DNA from 3 places in the Actinosynnema sp. NPDC023794 genome. Region 1 is predicted to be linked to each of the others. Evidence: riboswitches for the same ligand, from Rfam matches in the RefSeq annotation. Region 1 holds a riboswitch; each other region holds the start of a gene.
The links. Region 1 has a riboswitch for glycine ahead of gcvP (aminomethyl-transferring glycine dehydrogenase). Riboswitches for the same ligand answer to the same signal wherever they lie in the genome.
Positions count from the first base shown of each region.

Region 2: it holds a riboswitch for glycine, as region 1 does, so the genes downstream of both, gcvT (glycine cleavage system aminomethyltransferase GcvT) here and gcvP (aminomethyl-transferring glycine dehydrogenase) in region 1, are expected to answer to the same signal.
Region 3: it holds a riboswitch for glycine, as region 1 does, so the genes downstream of both, gcvH (glycine cleavage system protein GcvH) here and gcvP (aminomethyl-transferring glycine dehydrogenase) in region 1, are expected to answer to the same signal.

Region 1 is NZ_JBFAFR010000034.1:12,601-19,248, reverse strand. Features, by position in the region: gene AB0H12_RS38560 (STAS domain-containing protein) at 1-114, opposite strand, end outside; gene AB0H12_RS38555 (hypothetical protein) at 560-802, shown strand; gene clsA (cardiolipin synthase ClsA) at 883-1,470, shown strand; gene gcvH (glycine cleavage system protein GcvH) at 1,532-1,915, shown strand; gene garA (glycogen accumulation regulator GarA) at 2,029-2,490, shown strand; gene ftsR (transcriptional regulator FtsR) at 2,505-3,179, shown strand; gene AB0H12_RS38530 (bifunctional nuclease family protein) at 3,323-3,796, shown strand; gene AB0H12_RS38525 (MerR family transcriptional regulator) at 4,415-4,981, shown strand; glycine riboswitch at 5,101-5,191, shown strand; gene gcvP (aminomethyl-transferring glycine dehydrogenase) at 5,347-6,648, shown strand, end outside.
Region 2 is NZ_JBFAFR010000002.1:627,895-634,542, reverse strand. Features, by position in the region: gene AB0H12_RS07560 (S9 family peptidase) at 1-1,578, opposite strand, end outside; gene AB0H12_RS07555 (hypothetical protein) at 1,751-2,407, shown strand; gene AB0H12_RS07550 (malonic semialdehyde reductase) at 2,519-3,124, opposite strand; gene glyA (serine hydroxymethyltransferase) at 3,204-4,469, opposite strand; gene gcvT (glycine cleavage system aminomethyltransferase GcvT) at 4,484-5,584, opposite strand; glycine riboswitch at 5,810-5,897, opposite strand; gene AB0H12_RS07535 (DUF3817 domain-containing protein) at 5,961-6,263, opposite strand; gene AB0H12_RS07530 (hypothetical protein) at 6,278-6,648, opposite strand, start outside.
Region 3 is NZ_JBFAFR010000032.1:67,092-73,739, reverse strand. Features, by position in the region: gene AB0H12_RS37870 (ABC1 kinase family protein) at 1-1,205, shown strand, start outside; gene AB0H12_RS37865 (hypothetical protein) at 1,237-1,944, shown strand; gene AB0H12_RS37860 (transcriptional regulator) at 1,937-2,251, shown strand; gene AB0H12_RS37855 (glutathione peroxidase) at 2,248-2,733, shown strand; gene AB0H12_RS37850 (L-serine ammonia-lyase) at 2,802-4,166, opposite strand; gene gcvH (glycine cleavage system protein GcvH) at 4,171-4,551, opposite strand; glycine riboswitch at 4,675-4,769, opposite strand; gene ald (alanine dehydrogenase) at 4,965-6,071, shown strand; gene AB0H12_RS37835 (hypothetical protein) at 6,415-6,597, shown strand; gene AB0H12_RS37830 (hypothetical protein) at 6,603-6,648, shown strand, end outside.

The DNA.
Region 1 (6,648 bases):
GACGCCTTCGCCCACCGTGCGCGCGGCGAGCCCGAGCTGCCCGGCCCGCGGGCTCTCGGCCGCGGCGGACTCGGCTCCGCTCGTCGCCACGACGTTCGGATCCTGAACCGTCACGAGGCACTCCTCTTCAGCTGGTACCGCTGGGTGGGAAGCCCGGACGCACCGAATGTGCGCGCACCGCAGAACAGCAGCGTGGCGGAAACGTTTCCCCGCTAGCCGGACTTCCCGGCGCGGCTGTTGGCTCAACCGCTGCGCCACCCACCGTACGTAGCCCGTCGCGACACCACAAGCGCGCGGGTGGCGCCCTGATAGGCACGAGTGTAGTGGGGCGTCCGGTGTGCGGTGGACGACGGACGGTGAACGGTTTGGTGCCGCCGGGGCCGGTTACACCTCGGGGGAAGCGTTCCCGCCCGTGGCGCGCAACTGGGCGACGCAACCGCCCGCCGGCCGGAATCGCGCATGAATGAGGAGGTGGTCTCGACCACAGTCGCGCAGAATCCGGGTGACGGGGATAACGCCGCGAGAGCCGTGAGCGACAACCCTGGTGGAGGGATTTCACATGAGCACCAGAACGGAAACCGAGTCCGAGCCCGCGAAGCGCGGGGCGGCGCGTGCCGGCGCCACAGGCGCGGCGGCGCTGCCCACAGCTCCGTGCAGCGTGGTGTGGAGCAAGGGCCACGCCTACGTGCTCGAAGGTTTCCGGGCCCGCTGGGTGGGCGTCGACGACCGGGGTCGTCCGCAGGCGCTCAGCGGTGACGAACTGCAACGCCGCGGCTGGAGCCGCACCCGTTCGAACAACTGAGCGCCCCGCGGGCGAGCCCGAGGGGCCCGCACCGCGAGTCGACGACCGGGGCACGCCGGGCGGCCCTCTACAGTGCGGACGTGTCGCACGATCCAGCCGACCGGCTGCTGACCATCCCGAACGCGCTGAGCGTGTTGCGGCTGCTCGGCGTGCCCCTGTTCCTGTACCTGCTGCTCGGACCGCACGCCGACGGCTGGGCGCTGGTCGTGCTGGTCGCCGCGGGGCTGTCCGACTGGCTCGACGGCAAGATCGCCCGCTGGCTCGACCAGGCCAGCCGGCTCGGCGCCCTGCTCGACCCGGCCGCCGACCGCCTCTACATCCTCGCCACGCTGGTGGCCTTCGTCGTGCGCGGCATCGTGCCCTGGTGGGTGGCGGTGGTGCTGGTCGCCCGCGAGCTCGTCGTCGGCGTGTGCCTGCCCGTGCTCCGGGCCCGCGGCTACGGCCCGTTCGAGGTCAACTACCTCGGCAAGGCGGCCACGTTCAACCTGCTCTACGCGTTCCCCATGCTCCTGCTCGCCCAGGGCGCCTCCACCGCCGCCCAGGTCGCCCGTCCGGTGGCGTACGCGTTCATGGTCTGGGGAGGAGCCTTGTACCTGTGGTCGGGCGTGCTGTACGTGTACCAGTTCGCCCTCGCGATGCGGCGACGGCCGGGTGTCGCGCCGGCCTGAACGTCGACGTGGGAAGATCCGGCGGAGCGTTGATCCACCGTCATTGAAGGAGCACACCGCGGTGATTCCCGAGGAGCTCAAGTACACCGAGGAACATGAGTGGGTGCTGCGCACCGGTGAGGACACCGTGCGCGTGGGCATCACCGACTACGCCCAGGAACAACTGGGTGACGTCGTGTTCGTCCAGCTCCCGGAACTCGGCGAGCAGGTCGCGGCCGGCCAGACGCTGGGCGAGGTGGAGTCGACCAAGAGCGTGTCGGACATCTACGCGCCCCTCGCCGGCGAGGTAGTCGCGCGCAACGACTCGCTCGACCAGCAGCCCGACCTGGTGAACTCCGACCCGTACGGCGAGGGGTGGATGGTGGAATTGCGGCTGGAGGACCCGACCGCGGTCGACGACCTGCTCGACGCCGCCGCGTACCAGGAGCTGGTGGCAGCGGAGTGACGTCGATCTTCCGGCGGCTCTTCGGTCGGTGGGGGAGCCGCTCCTCAGACAAGGGTTCGGGCACGATAGGTTCTAGCGGTCTCGACGGTTCCAGCAGCAGGAGGAGAGCTCAGGTGAGCACGAACGACGGGCCAGGCGTTCCGCCCGAGCAGTCCCCGGAGCGGACCTCCGTGTTCCGGGCCGACTTCCTCGCCGAGGTCGAGGGCGCCGAGGCGCCCGCCCAGGAGCCGGCCGTCGCGGGTGTCGACGCACTGCCCGCCGGATCGGCGCTGCTCGTGGTCAAGCGCGGCCCCAACGCGGGGTCGAGGTTCCTGCTGGACCGCGACACGACCAGTGCGGGGCGGCACCCCGACAGCGACATCTTCCTCGACGACGTGACGGTCTCCCGCCGCCACGCCGAGTTCCGCCGCGAGGGCGGCGAGTTCGTGGTCATCGACGTGGGCAGCCTCAACGGCACCTACGTCAACCGCGAGCCCGTCGACCAGGCGGTCCTGGCGAACGGCGACGAGGTGCAGATCGGCAAGTTCCGCCTCGTGTTCCTGACCGGTCCGGGCGCCGGGGGCCAGGGGGCCTGAGCGATGGGGCTCCGGTGACGGCGGCCGGGCGGCCACGCGGGGGGTTGAGCATCGGGGCGGTGCTGGCGCAGTTGCGGCCCGACTTCCCCGACGTCACCATCTCCAAGATCCGATTCCTGGAGTCGGAGGGCTTGGTCCGCCCGGCGCGCACGGCCTCGGGGTACCGGCAGTTCACGTCCGCCGACGTGGACCGCCTGCGGTACATCCTGTCCGCCCAACGGGACAGGTACCTGCCGCTGAAAGTCATCAAGGAGCAGTTGGACGCGGCCGACCAGGGCGCGTCGAAGGCGATGCGCGCGGTCGACCTCTCCCCGGCCGCCGGGCACCGGGTCACCCGCGAGGACCTGCTGGCGCGGGCGGGCATCGAGCCGCGCGTGCTGGCGGACCTGGAGCAGCACGGCCTGATCAGGCCTGGTGCGGGCGGGTTCTACGACCACGAGGCGGTGCAGATCGCCTCGACCGTGCGTGCGATGGCCGAGCACGGCCTGGACGCGCGCCACCTGCGCCCGTTCCGCCTCGCGGCCGACCGCGAGATCGGGTTGGTGGAGCAGGTCGTCGGCGCGGCGCACCGGTCACGAGAACGTGACGACGTGGTGCGGGAGTTGGCGGCGCTCTCCGTAACGCTGCACACACTCTTGGTGAAGGTCGGTTTGCGCGAGGTCGTCGGACGCCCTGTTTCGCCGAGGTGAACGCGTGTCCGCATCGTGATCCGAAGCGGGCGGGCGGTTGCGCACAGGGCCCGCTTGGCGGGTAGCGTCGAAAGAGTACGTGGGGGATCCTCGTTGGTAGCGGGGACGCCAGAATTTCAGCGCGCTGAGGGAGGCGAGACCCGATGAGCGAGATGCGCGTCGTCGGCGTGCGGGTGGAACTGCCCGCCAACCAGCCGATCCTGCTGCTGCGCGAAACCGAGGGCGAACGGTACCTGCCGATCTGGATCGGATCGGTCGAGGCCACGGCGATCGCGTTGGAGCAGCAAGGTGTCCGTCCTGCCCGGCCGTTGACGCACGACCTGCTCAAGGACGTCATCGGAGCCCTCGGCCGGCAGCTGGAGCAGGTGCGGATCACGGACTTGCAGGAAGGCACGTACTTCGCGGAACTCGTCTTCGACGGCGACATCCGCGTGTCCGCGCGGCCGAGCGACTCGGTCGCCCTGGCGCTGAGGATCGGCGTGCCGATCCACGCGGAGGAGTCGGTGCTGGCAGAGGCGGGCCTCATCATCCCGGACGAGCAGGAGGACGAGGTCGAGAAGTTCCGGGAGTTCCTCGACTCCGTCTCGCCTGAAGACTTCCGCGGCGCGGACACGTAGCCCGGTCGCCCCCACCGCTCTCGTCACCACGCCCTCCCGCCCACTGGCATGCCGTGCCTTCCCCGGCGGAGGGCTTCGTGTCATCCCGCCGACCTCCCTCCGGGCTACGACACCCGGAGCCAGGTCGGCGGGATGACACGAAACCCGAACGACAACGGAGCCGGCACGGAACCACCCACCCCGGCCGTCATCCTGCTGATCTGGCCGCCGGCGAGGACGCTCTTCACCTCTTGGGCACGCCGCTCTCCACAACGCCGCGCGAAGAGCCGGGACGACGGCCCCACGCCGTCAACGGCCCTCCGCGGGCGTGTGCGGTGCGTTGTGGATCAACCCCGCGTGCCACCTCCAGGTGTCACGCCTCCGGGTTACACAACGTCAACCTCGCCCCGCTAAACGATCACTAAACGTCACTCGAATGGCTTACGACCGGCGACTCTCTCAACCTCAACCTCACGTTGAGGCAAGACACGCCCAGCGCGTCGCGTTGACCTGCCCCCTACCCGGTCTTACCGTCGAACTCAGGTGAATTGCCACGGTGTGATTCGGTTGCTGCCGAACACTCCGCGGCGGCTTCACGTTGGTCGCCGGTCGTCGTGACCGGACCGAGGGGAGGCAGGCGTGGTCGAGGAAGCGCCCATCCGGGCCGGATCCGGCGAACAGGGTGAGCTGTTCCCGGACTCCTCGCTGCCGGACGAACTGGTCGGGTACCGCGGCCCCGCCGCGTGCCAGATCGCGGGCATCACCTACCGCCAGCTGGACTACTGGGCGCGCACGGGGTTGGTCAACCCGACGATAAGGAGTGCCCACGGCTCCGGCAGTCAACGGCTCTACTCGTTCAAGGACATCCTGGTCCTCAAGGTCGTCAAGCGGCTGCTGGACACCGGTGTCTCGTTGCAGAACATCCGGGTCGCGGTCGACCACCTGCGTCGCCGCGGCGTGCAGGACCTGGCCCGGATCACGTTGTTCAGCGACGGCACCACCGTCTACGAGTGCACGTCGCCCGAGGAGGTGGTCGACCTGCTCCAGGGCGGCCAAGGGGTGTTCGGCATCGCGGTCTCCGGCGCGATGCGGGAGATCAGCGGCACGATCCACGACTTCCCCGCCGAACGCGCGGACGGCGCCGAGATCGTGGAGCCGGCCGACGACGAGCTGTCCCGTCGCCGGCGGACCAGGGCCATCGGCTGACCGACCGGCGCAACGCGGTGGGATGACCGGGCGGCACGACCGGCGCGCGCACTGAGATCCACGTCGCGCCGGCGGTACCGCTCACCCACCTGCCGGGTACGATTTCGCGCGTAGTCGCTTTATCCCGTGCGGGAGAGTCCGAGCCAGCCTCGGCGCCGAAGGAGCAAATCCTCCCCGGAACCTCTCAGGCGCAAGGACCGTGCGGGTGAGACGCCTCTGGAAAGCGGGTCGGCCACCACCGACCGACCCCGCCGACGGTGCAAACCCGCCAGCCGGGTGAAGCTCTCAGGCGCCCGCCGCCGGGCAGAAGACAGAGGGGGAGGGCAACGGCAGAAGTCTGTCCGGAGCCCTGGAGGCCAGCACCGATGACGCAGGACCGCATCCCCCTCGCCGCACTCGAGCACGGCACCCCGTTCGCCGACCGGCACGTGGGCCCGCGGCCCGCCGAGCTGGCCCGCATCCTCGACGTGATCGGCGTCGGCTCGCTGGAGGAACTGGCGCAGCACGCCGTCCCCGAGTCGATCCGCGAGCGCGACCTGGTGCTGGACCTGCCCGCGCCCGCCACCGAGACCGAGGCGCTGGCCGAGCTGCGCGCCCTCGCCTCCCGCAACCGCCCGATGACGCAGATGATCGGGCTCGGCTACTACGGCACGACCACGCCGCCGGTGATCCGCCGCAACGTGCTGGAGAGCCCCGCCTGGTACACCGCCTACACGCCCTACCAGCCGGAGATCTCCCAGGGCCGCCTCGAAGCCCTGCTGAACTTCCAGACGATGGTCGCCGACCTGACCGGCCTGCCGCTGGCCAACGCCTCGATGCTGGACGAGTCCACCGCCGCCGCCGAGGCGATGACGCTGGTCCGCCGCGCGGGGCGGTCGAAGTCGGACAAGTTCGTCGTGGACGCCGACACGCTGCCGCAGACGCTGGCCGTCATCGAGACGCGCGCCGAGCCGCTGGGCATCGAGGTCGTGACCGCCGACCTGTCGCAGGGCATCGAAGGGCTCGGCCTCGGCGGCGACTTCTTCGGCGTGCTGCTGTCCTACCCCGGCGCGTCCGGCGTGGTGCGCGACCACGCGGCGGTCGTCGAGGAGATCCACAAGGCGGGCGCGCAGGCCGTGGTCGCCGCGGACCTGCTGGCGTTGACGCTGCTGCGCCCGCCCGGCGAGATCGGCGCGGACGTCGTCGTCGGCACCACGCAGCGCTTCGGCGTGCCGATCGGGTTCGGTGGGCCGCACGCGGGCTACATGGCCGTGCGCCAGGGCCTGGAGCGGCAGCTGCCCGGACGGCTCGTCGGCGTGTCCGTGGACGCGGACGGCTCGCTCGCCTACCGCCTCGCCCTGCAGACGCGCGAGCAGCACATCCGCCGGGAGAAGGCGACCAGCAACATCTGCACCGCGCAGGTCCTGCTCGCGGTGATCGCGTCGATGTACGCGGTGTACCACGGCCCGGAGGGGCTGAAGGCGATCGCGACCCGCGCCCACCGGATGGCGACCGTGCTGGCCGCCGGTCTGCTGGAGGGCGGCGTCGAGATCGTGCACGGCGAGTTCTTCGACACCGTGCGGGCCCGGGTGGAGGGCCGCGCCGCCGCCGTCGTCTCCGCCGCGCGCGACCTCGGCGTGAACCTGTGGCAGGTCGACGACGACGTGGTGTCCATCGCGTGCGACGAG
Region 2 (6,648 bases), on a different contig from region 1:
GGTGGCGCCGGCGAAGTCGAACGCGATCTCCCGCTCCCACGCGGGGCCACGACCGGGCGTGCCGCGACCGTCCACGACGAGGACCGCGAAACCCTGGTCGGCCAGCCACTGCGAGGCCAGGTAGGCGTTGCGCGCCGACACCACGCGCTGCGCGTGCGGACCGCCGTACGGGTCGAGCAGGACCGGCAGCTTCGTGCCCGGCACGTGGCCGCGCGGGAACAGCAGCGCCGCCCTCAGGTCGCGCTCGCCGACGGTCAGCAGCCGCACTTCCGGTGTCAGCACGGGGGTTTCGGCGAACGTGCCGATCCCGCCCCCGGTCGACACCGTGACCTCGGGCCCGAAGTGGTCCATCGACGAACGGGACAGCACCAGCACGCCGCCCGCGCGCGTCGCGCCGTGCACGCCGTCCTCGGTGGACAGTCGGGTGACCTGGTCGGCGGCGACCAGGAAGACGTGCGTCTGGGTCGGGTCGTCGGTGGACGCGGTGACCAGCACGCCGTCCTCGGCCACGTCGAGCACCGCGCGGACCTGGAAGCCGTCCGGCGTCCACGGCCGGTCGCCCACGACGAGCCGGTTCGCGTCGCCGATCGGCAGCACGCGCAGCAGTTCGCCGTCCGGGGTCCAGCGCGGGGCGCCCGGCACGATCTCCAGCCAGTGCGGGTCGGTGTCGTCGGCGACCACGTCGGTGGCGCCGGTCTCCACGTCGACCGCGAGCACCTGGACGCGGCGCTGGTCGCGTGACTGGACCTGCACCAGCGGCTTGCCGTGCGGGGTCCACGACACCGTGTTGACGTACGGGAACGCGTCGCGGTCCCACGTCACGTCGGTCCGGCCGGCGCCGAGGACGGCCAGCTCCACCACGGCGTTGGCCTCGCCGGCGGCCGGGTAGGCGATCTCGGCGGCAGGCGTGCCCGGGTTCGCCGGGTCGGCGATGTGCCAGCGCGGCACGGGCGCGTTGTCCACCCTGGCCGCCAGCACGCGCTCGCCGTCCGGGGAGAACCAGTAGCCCCGGTAACGGCCCATCTCCTCGGCCGCGATGAACTCCGCCAGGCCCCACGTGACGTCCGGGCCGTCCGGCGACGCGACCACGCGGTCCGCGCCGGACTCCAGGTCCACCACGTGCAGCGCGCCTTCGGCCACGTAACCGACCTTGCGGCCGGTCGGGTCCAGCCGGGGGTCGACCGCCGGGCCGGCGACCGGCAGCTCGCGGACGGCGGCGGTGGCGAGCTCGACCACGAAGAGCCTGCCGGACAACGCGAACACCGCCTGCCGCGCGTCGCTGTCGGTGGCGTAGCCGACCATCCCGGCGGCCGACTCGCGGGTGCGCTCGCGGCGTGCCCGTTCCTCCGGGGACAGGTCCTCGGGGTCGGTCAGCAGGACGCCGGGGTCGGCCAGCAGCGTCTCGGACCGGGTCGCGGTGTCGAACGCCCACAGGCCGTTCGCCCGGCTCGTGGCCGTGGCGGTGCGGAGGAAGTACACCTTCGCGCCGTCCGGCGACGCGGTGAACGTCCGGGGTGCGCCGAGGGTGAACCGCTGGGTGCGCGCGTGCTGGCGCGGGAAGGAGATCTCGTTGCCCACCCGGACACCTTATGTCCCCGGTCGGTCGGCGGTGGGGCGATGCGGCGGTGACCGGTCGCGGCGGAGGTGCGCGACCCCTGTCTTGGTCCGCGTCGTCGAGGCGGGCTGAACCGCGTCGGCGGACGGGCCGTAGTCGTGGGTGGAGCGATTGACGGACCAAGGAGGAGTGAGTGTGATCCGACGAAACCGCATCGCCATCGCCGTCGCGGGTGGCATGGCCGCCGTGCTCGCGCTGGTCATGTGGACTTCCAACGCCACCGGCCTGCAGGGCAGGACGGTCGCGCAGACCGAGCAGGTCGGCGCCGCGGCCCAGGGCGACTACGGCGACGTTCAGGAGCCCTTGGCCCCTCCGACCAGCGAAGAGGCGGCGCCTGTCGAAGAGGGTGAACCCGCCGCCGACGCGCCGGAAGGCCAGGCCGCGCCCGCGCCGTCCGGCCCGCAGGTCACGTTGGTCGGCAAGAGCGTGCCCAAGATGGGCGAGGTCGTGCAGGACGGCGACGGCCGCACGCTGTACCGGTTCGACAAGGACACGCCGGACCCGGCCAAGTCCAACTGCGAGGGTCAGTGCGCCGTGACGTGGCCCCCCGTGCTGTCCAACGGCACGCCGCAGCTGCAGGGCGTCGACCCCGCGCTCGTGTCGACGGTGAAGCGGGCCGACGGCACCGACCAGGTGACGCTCGACGGCTGGCCGCTCTACACCTACGCGAAGGACGAGGCGCCCGGTCAGTGGAAGGGCCAGGGCGTGGGCGGCACGTGGTTCGTCGTGCAGCCGAACGGCAAGCGCAACGTCGAGTGCCTGCCGCCGGGGGTGACGCCGCCCGCCGCCTAGTCCACTGTGTCTCGCCCTGATCCCCCGGCCCGGGGTTGGCCGGGGGATCAGGGCGTCGCATCGCGGACTCGACGACGCCCCGGGAACGGCGGCACGGCGTGCGCCGAGGCGTCAGACGGTGCGGACGGCGTCGGCGAGGTCCAGGCGCGGGTTGCGCGGGTGCGTGCCGGAGTGGTCCGGGTGTCCGATGTTGACGATCACCAGGGGCAGCTGGTTCGTGCCGGCGAAGAACTCGCGGCGCACGCCCTCGGCGTCGAAGCCGCTCATCGGTCCAGCGGCGAGGCCGGCCGCGCGGACGCCGACGATGAAGTAGCCGACCTGGAGCAGCGCGCTCGTCTTCGCCGCCTCGGTGCGCGTCGCGTCGTCCGCGAACGCCGCCTTCGCGCCCGGGTAGTGCGGGAACGTCGTGGCCAGGTGCTCGTGGAAGTCGGTGTCGGCCGCCAGGACCGCGGTCACCGGCGCGGCCAGGGTCTTGGCCCGGTTGCCCTCCGCCATGTGCGGCGCGAGGCGGGCCTTGGCGTCCTCGCCCCGGACGAGCAGCACGCGCAGCGGCTGGCTGTTCATCGCGGTCGGGCCCCACTTCACGAGGTCGTAGACGTCGCGGAGCTGCTCATCGGTCACCGGCTCGTCGGTGAACGCGTTCGCCGTGCGGGCCTCGCGGAACAGCAGGTCCTGCGCGTCGCGCGGCAGGGCCAAGGAGTCGAGGGTCGCGGTCATGGTGCCTCTTTCGGTTGTCCCGTACGCGGGTTGCGCACGGGACAACCTCCAGTAAGCGCGAACTATTTCGTGTCGTGGTTCACACGGTCGGGTACAGCGGGTGCTTGGCCGCCAGCACCTCGACGCGCGCCCGCAGCTCCGCCAGGTCCGGCGAGGGCTGCAACGCCGCCGCGATGACGTCCGACACCTCGGCGAAGTCGGCCGCGCCGAACCCGCGCGTGGCCAGCGCCGGCGTGCCGATGCGCAGGCCGGAGGTCACCATCGGCGGGCGCGGGTCGTTCGGCACCGCGTTGCGGTTGACCGTGATGCCCACCTCGTGCAGCCGGTCCTCGGCCTGCTTGCCGTCCAGCTCGGACGCCACCAGGTCCACCAGCACGAGGTGCACGTCCGTGCCGCCGGTGAGCACCTTCACACCCACCGCCGCCGCGTCGGGCTGCGACAGCCGCTCGGCGAGGATCTTCGCGCCCTCGACCGTGCGGCGCTGGCGGTCGGCGAACTCGGGCGACGCGGCGTGCTTGAACGCCACCGCCTTGCCCGCGATCACGTGCTCCAGCGGGCCGCCCTGCTGACCGGGGAACACCGCCGAGTTGATCTTCTTCGCCAGGTCGGCCTCGTTGGTCAGGATCACGCCGCCGCGCGGGCCGCCGAGCGTCTTGTGCGTGGTCGTGGTCACGACGTGCGCGTGCGGCACGGGGCTCGGGTGCAGGCCCGCCGCCACCAGGCCGGCGAAGTGCGCCATGTCCACCATCAGGTACGCGCCCACCGAGTCGGCGATCCGGCGGAACTCCGCGAAGTCCAGCTGACGCGGGTACGCCGACCAGCCGGCCACGATCAGCTTCGGCCGGTGCTCGGTCGCCAGCCGCTCCACCTCGGCCATGTCGACGCGGCCGTCGGTCTCCGACACGTGGTAGGGCACCACGTTGTAGAGCTTGCCGGAGAAGTTGATCCGCATGCCGTGGGTGAGGTGGCCGCCGTGCGCGAGGTCGAGGCCCAGGATCGTGTCGCCCGGCTGGAGCAGGGCGAACATCGCGCACGCGTTGGCCTGCGCGCCCGAGTGCGGCTGCACGTTCGCGAAACCGGCGCCGAACAGCGCCTTGACCCGCTCGATCGCCAGCCGCTCGATCACGTCGACGTTCTCGCAACCGCCGTAGTAGCGCCGGCCGGGGTAGCCCTCGGCGTACTTGTTCGTCAGCACCGACCCCTGCGCCTGCAGCACCGACACCGGCGTGAAGTTCTCCGAGGCGATCATCTCCAGCGTGCTCTGCTGCCGGTGCAGCTCGGCGGCGACGGCGTTCGCGACCTCCGGGTCGAACTCCGCGAGGGAGGTGTTGAAGTGCTCGGACATGTGTGGGGTCTCCCTTACGAGGTGCGCTTGTAGAAGGGCAGTGCGACGACTTCGACCGGCTCGTGCTTGCCGCGGACGTCCACCGACAGCCGGGTGCCGGGCTCGGTGCTGCCGACCGCCACGTAGGCCATCGCCACCGAGTAGCCCAGGGTCGGCGACAACGCGCCGCTGGTCACCTCGCCGATCCGGGCGCCGGAGGCGTCCAGCACGGGGTAGCCGTGCCGCGGCGCGCGGCGGGAGGTGGTCTTCAAGCCGACCAGGACCTGGTCCACGCCCCGCTCGGCGGCGGCGGCCAGCGCGTCGCGGCCGACGAAGTCGCCCGGCTTGTCCAGCTTCACCACGCGGCCGAGGTTCGCCTGGAACGGCGTGCGATCGCGGCCGAGCTCGTTGCCGTACAGCGGCATGCCCGCCTCCAGCCGCAGCGTGTCGCGGCAGCCGAGGCCGGCGGGCTTGAGGTCGTGCGGCGCGCCCGCCTCCAGCAGGGCCTGCCACACGTGCGCGGCGTCGTCCGGCGCGACGAACAGCTCGAAGCCGTCCTCGCCGGTGTAGCCGGTGCGGGCCAGCAGCACGGGCTTGCCCGCGACCTCGGTCGGGTACGACGCGTAGTACTTCACCGCGGCCAGGTCGGTCGGCGTGAGGCCGGCGAGGATGGCGGTGGCCTTCGGGCCCTGCACGGCGAGCAGCGCGTAGTCGGTCGACTTGTCCGCGACCACCGCGTCGAAGCCCTCGGCCCGCTCGACCAGGGCCTCGTGCACGACGGCGGCGTTCGAGGCGTTGGCGACGACGAGGTACTCGGTGTCACCCGTGCGGTACACGATCAGGTCGTCGATGACGCCGCCGTCGGCCTGGCAGATCATCGTGTACCGGGCGCGGCCGACGCCGATCGCGGACGCGTGGCCGACCAGGGCGTGGTCGAGCGCGGCGCCCGCCTCCGGGCCGGTGAGCAGGATCTCACCCATGTGGGTCAGGTCGAACAGGCCCGCCGACGTGCGCACCGCGTGGTGCTCGGCCAGCTCGCTGTCGTAGCGCAGCGGCATCCGCCAGCCCGCGAAGTCGGTGAACATGGCGCCCAGCGCCTCGTGTTCGGCGTGCAGGGGTGTGCGGCGGCTTTCCATCAGGCGGGCCCTCCCTGGGTGCGGACATGCCGACGGGCCGACCGGTCGGGTCGACGGGCGGGCACGTCCGAGCGATTCACGAGCGAAAGGATGACACGGTCCACCGGAGACTCCTCGTCGAGTGAGCCTCCCCCTCTGCCATGAGCCTGAGAGCTTCACCACCCGGTGGGGGTGGCTTGCACCGTGGGTGAGGCGCGCCGCGGCGCGCCTGCTTTCCAGAGTTGCCTTCGTCGCGCGGTACCTGTGCCTGAGAGATTCCGGGGAGGAGTTGCTCCTTCGGCGCCCCGCTCGGGGACTCTCCCGCGCGACATCGACGGCCGTGTTCAGTTGGTACCGCCAGACGCTAGGGGCGCACGGCGGGCGGGGTCAACCCCGGTCACAGGCTCTTCTCGGCCCGGACGCTCTCGACCACCTTGCGCTCGGCGTAGAACGACACGAACGGGATCGTGCCCGCGAGCAGCACCAGCACCGTGCCCTTGATCGACCAGCGGGACTTGAGCGCGAGGTCGACGGTGAGCACCAGGTACACCGCGTACAGGAAGCCGTGGACCGGGCCGACGACCTGCATCATGCCCGTGTCGCCGCCCGCGTACTTGACGATCATCGCGACCACGAGCAGCAGCAGCCCGACACCGACCACGTAAGCCATGAACCGGAACCTGGTCAACGCGCCGCTCATCGCCCTACCTTCGCTCACCGCTGGTCCCGCGCGTTGAGTTCGGCGAGCATGCGGTTGTAGGCCGCGAGCTCTTCGTCCTCGTCGTCCCGCACGGGCGCTCTGACGGGTTCAACGGTAACGACCGGCCGCGGCGGCACGGCCACCGGCTCCGGCGCGGCCTCGTCGGCGGCCCCGGTCGCCGCGGCGGCGTCCTCGGCCTTGCGGCGGGCGTCCAGCCTGCGGATGCGCCACACCATGAACGCGGGGAAGAGGCCGAACAGCGGCCACTGGAACACGTAACCGAGGTTCTGGAACGTGCCGCCGGCCTCGGAGAACCGCTCCCACTGCCAGTAGGCCAGGCCGCAGCACACGACCAGCGACGCCAGGCAGACGGCCGCGATGGCCA
Region 3 (6,648 bases), on a different contig from region 1:
TGAAGGTGCAGCGGCCGGCCGTGCGGCGGGTCGCCGAGGGCGACCTGGACATCGTGAACCGGCTCGCGTCGACGTTGCACGACAAGACGCGGTGGGGCAAGGCGATCGGCGTGCGCGACCTGGCCGCCGGGTTCTCCGCCGCGTTGCGCGAGGAGCTGGACTTCCGGGTCGAGGCGCGCAACCTGGCGGCCGTGCGGGCGGCGTCCGACGGCGCCGACGTGGTGCTGCCCGCCGTGCACGAGGACCTCTGCACTGCACGCGTGCTGGTCATGCAGCGGCTGGACGGCGTGCCCGTGCGGTCGGCGTCGCTGGAGGCGGTGGACCGCGACGCGCTGGCCCGCACGCTGCTGGACGCGCTGCTGCGCCAGGTGATGCTCGACGGCGTCTTCCACGCCGACCCGCACCCGGGCAACATCATGCTGCTGGGTGACGGCAGGCTCGGCATGCTGGACTTCGGCTCGGTCGGCCGGATCGACGCGCAGCTGCGTGCGGCGCTGGGCAAGCTGCTGCTGGCCATCGACCACGGCGACCCGGCCGGCCTCCGCGACGCGCTGCTGGAGCTGGTGGCCCGGCCGGACGAGATCGACGAGCAGCAGCTGGAGCGCGCGCTCGGGCAGTTCATGGCACGGCACCTCAGCACGGGGATGCGGCCGGACGTGGAGATGTTCGGCGACCTGTTCAAGCTGGTCTACCGGTACGGGCTGAGCATCCCGCCGGAGATCGCGGCGGTGTTCCGGGCGCTGGCCACGGTGGAGGGCACGCTGGCCGCGTTGTCGCCGGGGTTCAACATCGTGGTCGAGTCGCGCTCGTTCGCGGACAAGCAGTTCAGCGCGCACCTCGCGCCGGAGTCGCTGAAGCGGACCGTGACCGAGGAGCTGCACGCGATCATGCCCATGCTGCGGCGCCTGCCGCGGCGGGCGGACCGCATCTCCAGCGCGTTGGAGCAGGGTCGGCTGGGGCTGAGCATGCGGCTGTTCGCCGACGAACGCGACCGGCAGTTCATCGTCTCGCTGCTGCACCAGGTGATGCTGACGGTGCTGGGCGCGACGGCGGGCGTGATGGCCGTGCTGCTGCTGGGTGCGGACGGCGGGCCGCAGGTCGGTCCGGACATCTCGCTGTTCCAGGTGTTCGGCTACAACCTGCTGGTCATCAGCGTGCTGCTCGGGCTGCGGGTGGTGGTGACCATCTTCCGGCCCCGTGGTTGACGCGGTTGGTTTGCGGTGCAAACCTGACCGGGTGGCAGACCTGCTGGGTGACCTGGCCGACCTGCGCCGACGGGCGCGGGAGGACCGGCACGCCTACCCGTTCCCCCTGCTGTTCTTCGGCGTCACGGCGTTCCTGGCCGTGCCTCTGTACGCGCCGGGGTCGGCGCCGCGGGGCTTCGACGTGCGGTACCCGGTGGCGCTCGGCCTGTACTGGTCGGTCGTCCTGGTGGTGGGCGGTCTCGCGACGGTGTGGTGGTACCGCAGGCGTGGTGCGCGGGTGGGCATCGAGACGTCCACGCGCGGCTACCTCGGCGCGCTGGCGATCGGCCTCGGCGGCCCGGTGGTCGGCCTGGCGCTCGATCACCTCCCGTTCAGGTTCTACTCGGGCACGGGCGTCGGGCTGATCCTGCTCGCCGCGGCTACCGTGCTGTGGCGCAGGCAGGCCCCGCGCGCGGTGACGTTGACGACGGCCGTGCTGGGCACGGCGGTGCTCCAGCACGACCAGCCGGCGATCGCGCCGTTCATCGCGATCGGCCTGGGCCTGGTGGTGCTGGCCGCGCTGGAGGGCAGCACCCGGTTCACCACCATCACCGCCGCGTACCTGGTCGCGCTGTGCGTGTCCGCCGCCTTCACGCCGCTGGAGGTGGTCACGCCCGGCCCGTGGTCGTTGGGCAGCGTGGTCGTGCTGCCCGGCTCGGTGCTGGTCGTCGGCGGTCTGAGGGGCTTGCGGCGTGGCTGAGCACCCGACCGCGTCGCTGGACGACGTGGTGCACCAGAGGCACCGGCTGGGCATCCTCACCGTGGCGGCGGAGGCGAAGCGGGTCGAGTTCGGCTACCTGCGGTCCACTTTGGAGTTGACGGCGGGCAACCTGTCGCGGCACATCGCGGTGCTGGAGGCGGCCGGGCTGGTGGCCGTGGAGAAGGGGTACGACGGCAAGCGGCCCCGGACGTGGGTCGGCGTGACGGCGGCGGGCCGGGCCGCGCTGGCGGCGGAGATGACGGCCCTGCGCGCGCTCGTCGAGCGGCACGTAGCCTCGCACGCATGAGCATCCACGACATCCCGCTGCGCACGCTGTCCGGTGAGCCGTCGAGCCTCGGCACGTTGGCGGGCAAGGCGTTGCTGGTGGTGAACGTCGCCTCGAAGTGCGGGCTGACGCCGCAGTACCAGGGCCTGGAGCGGCTCCAGGAGCGGTACGCGGCGCAGGGGTTCTCCGTGGTCGGGTTCCCGTGCAACCAGTTCGCCGGGCAGGAGCCGGGCACGGCGGAGGAGATCGCCGAGTTCTGCTCCGCCACGTACGGCGTGACTTTCCCGCTGTTCGAGAAGGTCGAGGTGAACGGCCCGTCCCGGCACCCGCTGTACGCCGAGCTGACGTCGTTCGCGGACCTCGACGGCGCGGCCGGGGACGTGCAGTGGAACTTCGAGAAGTTCCTGCTCGCGCCGTCCGGCGACGTCGTGGCGAGGTTCCGGCCGCGGACCGAGCCGGAGGACGAGGCGGTCGTGAAGGCGATCGAGTCGGTGCTCCCCTAGTCCGACGGCGACGGCGACGGCGACGGCGACGGCGGGGAGGCGGGCGCGCGACCACCTCCCCGCCCAGGTCAGCACTCGATGACGTTCACGGCGAGGCCGCCGCGCGCGGTCTCCTTGTACTTGACCTTCATGTCCTTGCCCGTCTCACGCATGGTCTTGATGACCTTGTCCAGCGACACGAAGTGCGAGCCGTCGCCGCGCAACGCCATCCGCGCCGCCGTGATCGCCTTGATCGAGGCCAACGCGTTGCGCTCGATGCACGGGATCTGCACGAGTCCCCCGATCGGGTCGCACGTCAGCCCCAGGTTGTGCTCCATGGCGATCTCGGCCGCGTTCTCCACCTGCTCCGGCGTGCCGCCCAGCACCTCGGCCAGCCCGCCCGCCGCCATCGAGCACGCCGAACCGACCTCGCCCTGGCACCCGACCTCGGCGCCGGAGATCGACGCGTTCTCCTTGAACAGCACGCCGACCGCGCCCGCCGTCAGCAGGAACCGCACCACGCCGTCGTCGGACGCGCCCGGCACGAACCGGGTGTAGTAGTGCAGCACCGCGGGCACGATGCCGGCCGCGCCGTTGGTCGGCGCGGTCACCACGCGGCCACCCGCGGCGTTCTCCTCGTTCACCGCCAACGCGAACAGGGTCACCCAGTCCATCACCCGCAACGGGTCCGTGGCGTAGTGCTCGGCGGCCATCCGCTGCCGCATCTCGGCCGCGCGCCGCCGCACCTTCAAGCCACCGGGCAGCACGCCGGTCTGCGTGCAGCCGCGCTCGACGCACTCCTGCATCACGTCCCAGATGCGCAACAACTCCGAGCGCACCGACTCCTCGTCGCGCCACGACCGCTCGTTGGCGAGCATGACCTCGCTGATCGACAGCCCGGTCTCCCGGCACCGCGCCAGCAGCTCGTCACCCGTGTGGAACGGGTGCGCGACCGGCGTCTCGTCGGGCTTGATCCGGTCCGCTCCGGTGGCCGTGTCGTCCACCACGAACCCGCCGCCGACGGAGTAGTACACCGCCGAGTCGACCACGACGTCACCCGAGTGGGCGGTGAAGCTCATCCCGTTGGGGTGCAGCGGCAACGACTTCCGCCGGTGCATCACCAGGTCGGCGTCCTCGGTGAACGCGATCTCCCGCGCCCCCGCCAGCCGCAGCCGCCCCGTGGCGCGGATCTCCGCCAGCCGCCGTTCGGCCTCCTCCGGGTCGACCTCCTCCGGCCGGCTGCCCTCCAGGCCGAGCACCACCGCCTTCGGGCTGCCGTGCCCGTGCCCGGTCGCGCCGAGCGAGCCGAACAGCTCCACGTGCACCCGGTCGACCGAGGCCAACGAGGGCCGCAGCCGTTCCGCGAACATCATCGCCGCGCGCATCGGGCCCACCGTGTGCGAGCTCGACGGTCCGATGCCCACGGAGAACAGGTCGAACACGCTGATCGCCATGACCTCAGTCCCCGGTCAGTTCCGCGTACTTCGCCGCGGTCAGCAACCCGGACGCGTCCGTCACGGCCACCTTGAACAGCCACCCGGCCCCGTACGGGTCGTTGTTGATCAACGACGGGTCGTCGACGGCGGCCCGGTTGACCTCCACCACCTCGCCGCTGATCGGCGCGTACAGGTCGCTGACCGACTTGGTCGACTCCAGCTCGCCGCACACCTCGCCGGACTTCACCACGGCGCCGACCTCGGGCAGCTCCACGAACACGATGTCACCCAACGACTCCGCCGCGTACGACGTGATGCCGACCGCCACGGGGTCCTGGGTACCCGGCGCCCAGTCCACCCACTCGTGCTCGGGCGTGTACAGCAGGTTGTCCGGAAAAGTCACGACAGCGCTCCCTCACGGCAAGGTCCACCAGAGCCCCACTCTGTCCTGGGACCTGAGAGCTTCACCGACGCCGGAGCGGCGGCTTGCACCGTGGGTGCGCGGACGTGCGCTTTCCAGAGTCGCCTCACCCGAGCGGTTCTCGCTGCCTGAGAGTGTGCGGGGTACTTGCTCCTTCGGCGCCCCGGCACGTTCACCGAGGTCTCTCCCGCGCGGGTTCCGGCGCTCCTGGCGCGCCGCGGCCGATGTTCAGTTGGTTGGCCCGCACGCTAGGTGCCCGGCACGACGGGTGTCAACGCACCGTCGGACTTGTTCGATCGGCACAGTGGCGCAGGGGTGCGTTGGTGCCGGCCGCACGATGACACCGAACACCCGTTACCGGACCTTTGGTGTAACACCGGCCGAAGGAGCCCACCGTGCGGATCGCCGTCCCCCGCGAGATCAAGAACCACGAGTACCGCGTCGCGCTGACCCCGGCGGGCGCGCACGAGCTGACGCAGCGCGGTCACGACGTGGTGGTCGAGGCCGGCGCGGGCCTCGGTTCGGCCATCACCGACGAGGAGTACCTGGCCGCGGGCGCGAAGGTGCTGGCCACCGCGGACGACGTGTGGGCCGAGGGCGACCTGGTGCTCAAGGTCAAGGAGCCGATCGCCGAGGAGTACCCGCGGCTGCGCCAGGGCCAGGTCCTGTTCACGTACCTGCACCTGGCCGCCGACCGGCCGCTGACGCAGGCGCTGCTGGACTCCGGCACCACCGCCGTCGCCTACGAGACCGTGCAGTCGGCGAACGGCGCGCTGCCGCTGCTGGCGCCGATGTCCGAGGTGGCGGGCAGGCTCGCGCCGCAGGTGGGCGCGTTCTCCCTGATGAAGCCGTCCGGCGGGCGCGGCGTGCTGCCCGGCGGCGTGCCCGGCGTGCACCCGGCGCGGGTGGTCGTGATCGGCGGCGGCGTGGCGGGCCTGAACGCGGCGGCGATCGCCGTCGGCATGGGCGCGGACGTGCAGATCCTGGACACCAACGTCGACCGGCTGCGCCACATCGACGCCCTCTACCAGGGCCGCCTGCGCACCGTGACGTCCAACCGGTACTCCGTCGAGCAGGCCGTGCGCGAGGCCGACCTGGTCATCGGCGCGGTGCTGGTGCCCGGCGCGAAGGCGCCGAAGCTGGTCAGCAACGAGCTGGTGGCCGACATGAAGCCCGGCTCCGTCCTCGTGGACATCGCGATCGACCAGGGCGGCTGCTTCGCCGACTCGCGCCCGACCACGCACGCCGACCCGACCTACCAGGTGCACGACACCGTCTTCTACTGCGTGGCGAACATGCCCGGCGCCGTGCCGCGGACGTCGACCTACGCGCTGACCAACGTGACGCTGCCGTACGCCGTCGCGCTGGCCGACCAGGGCTGGGAGGCGGCGCTGCGCGCGGACGCGTCGCTGGCGCACGGCCTGAACGCGCACGAGGGCCTGCTGACGAACCTGCCGGTCGCGCAGGCGCACGGGATGACCCACACGCCGCTCGACCTCTGAGACCCCCAAGCGCGAAGGGCCCCGCTCACAGCACGTGAGCGGGGCCCTTCGGCGATGAAAGACGGCCCGCTCAACCAGCCTGGGGGTCACTGGGAGCGGGCCGCGTGACCAATCTTAGCCGGGAACAGGGGTCCCTGCCCAGTGACCCCACCGATCCGGCCGACATCCGTTCCGGCGGCGGCGACGCGCTGTGCACGAACTCAAGCAATCGAGTGAACTTGGGTGATAACGGGTAAGTCACGACGGCCCTACGACCGATGCACAGGGCGGGAACCCCGCGGCTACCCGGCGGGGTCGTCCGTTCGCGCGGCGCTCTGCCGCGCCTCCTCCGATCGGAGCGCAGATGGCTGAACCCGAGGGCTGGATCGACTGCCACGACCCGTTCGGGCGGGACCGGTCGATGACCGTGCTCGTCGAGGACGACCGGGTGCTGCTGGTCGCGCCGCCCGGCGAGTCCGCCGTGATGTCCGTCACGCAGACGCGCAGGCTGCACCGCCTGCTCGACCAAGTCGCCGACAGGATGTGACGGCCGTGGACGAGGCGCTGCGGGCCGCCGTGATGCGCCGGCTGGCGTTGC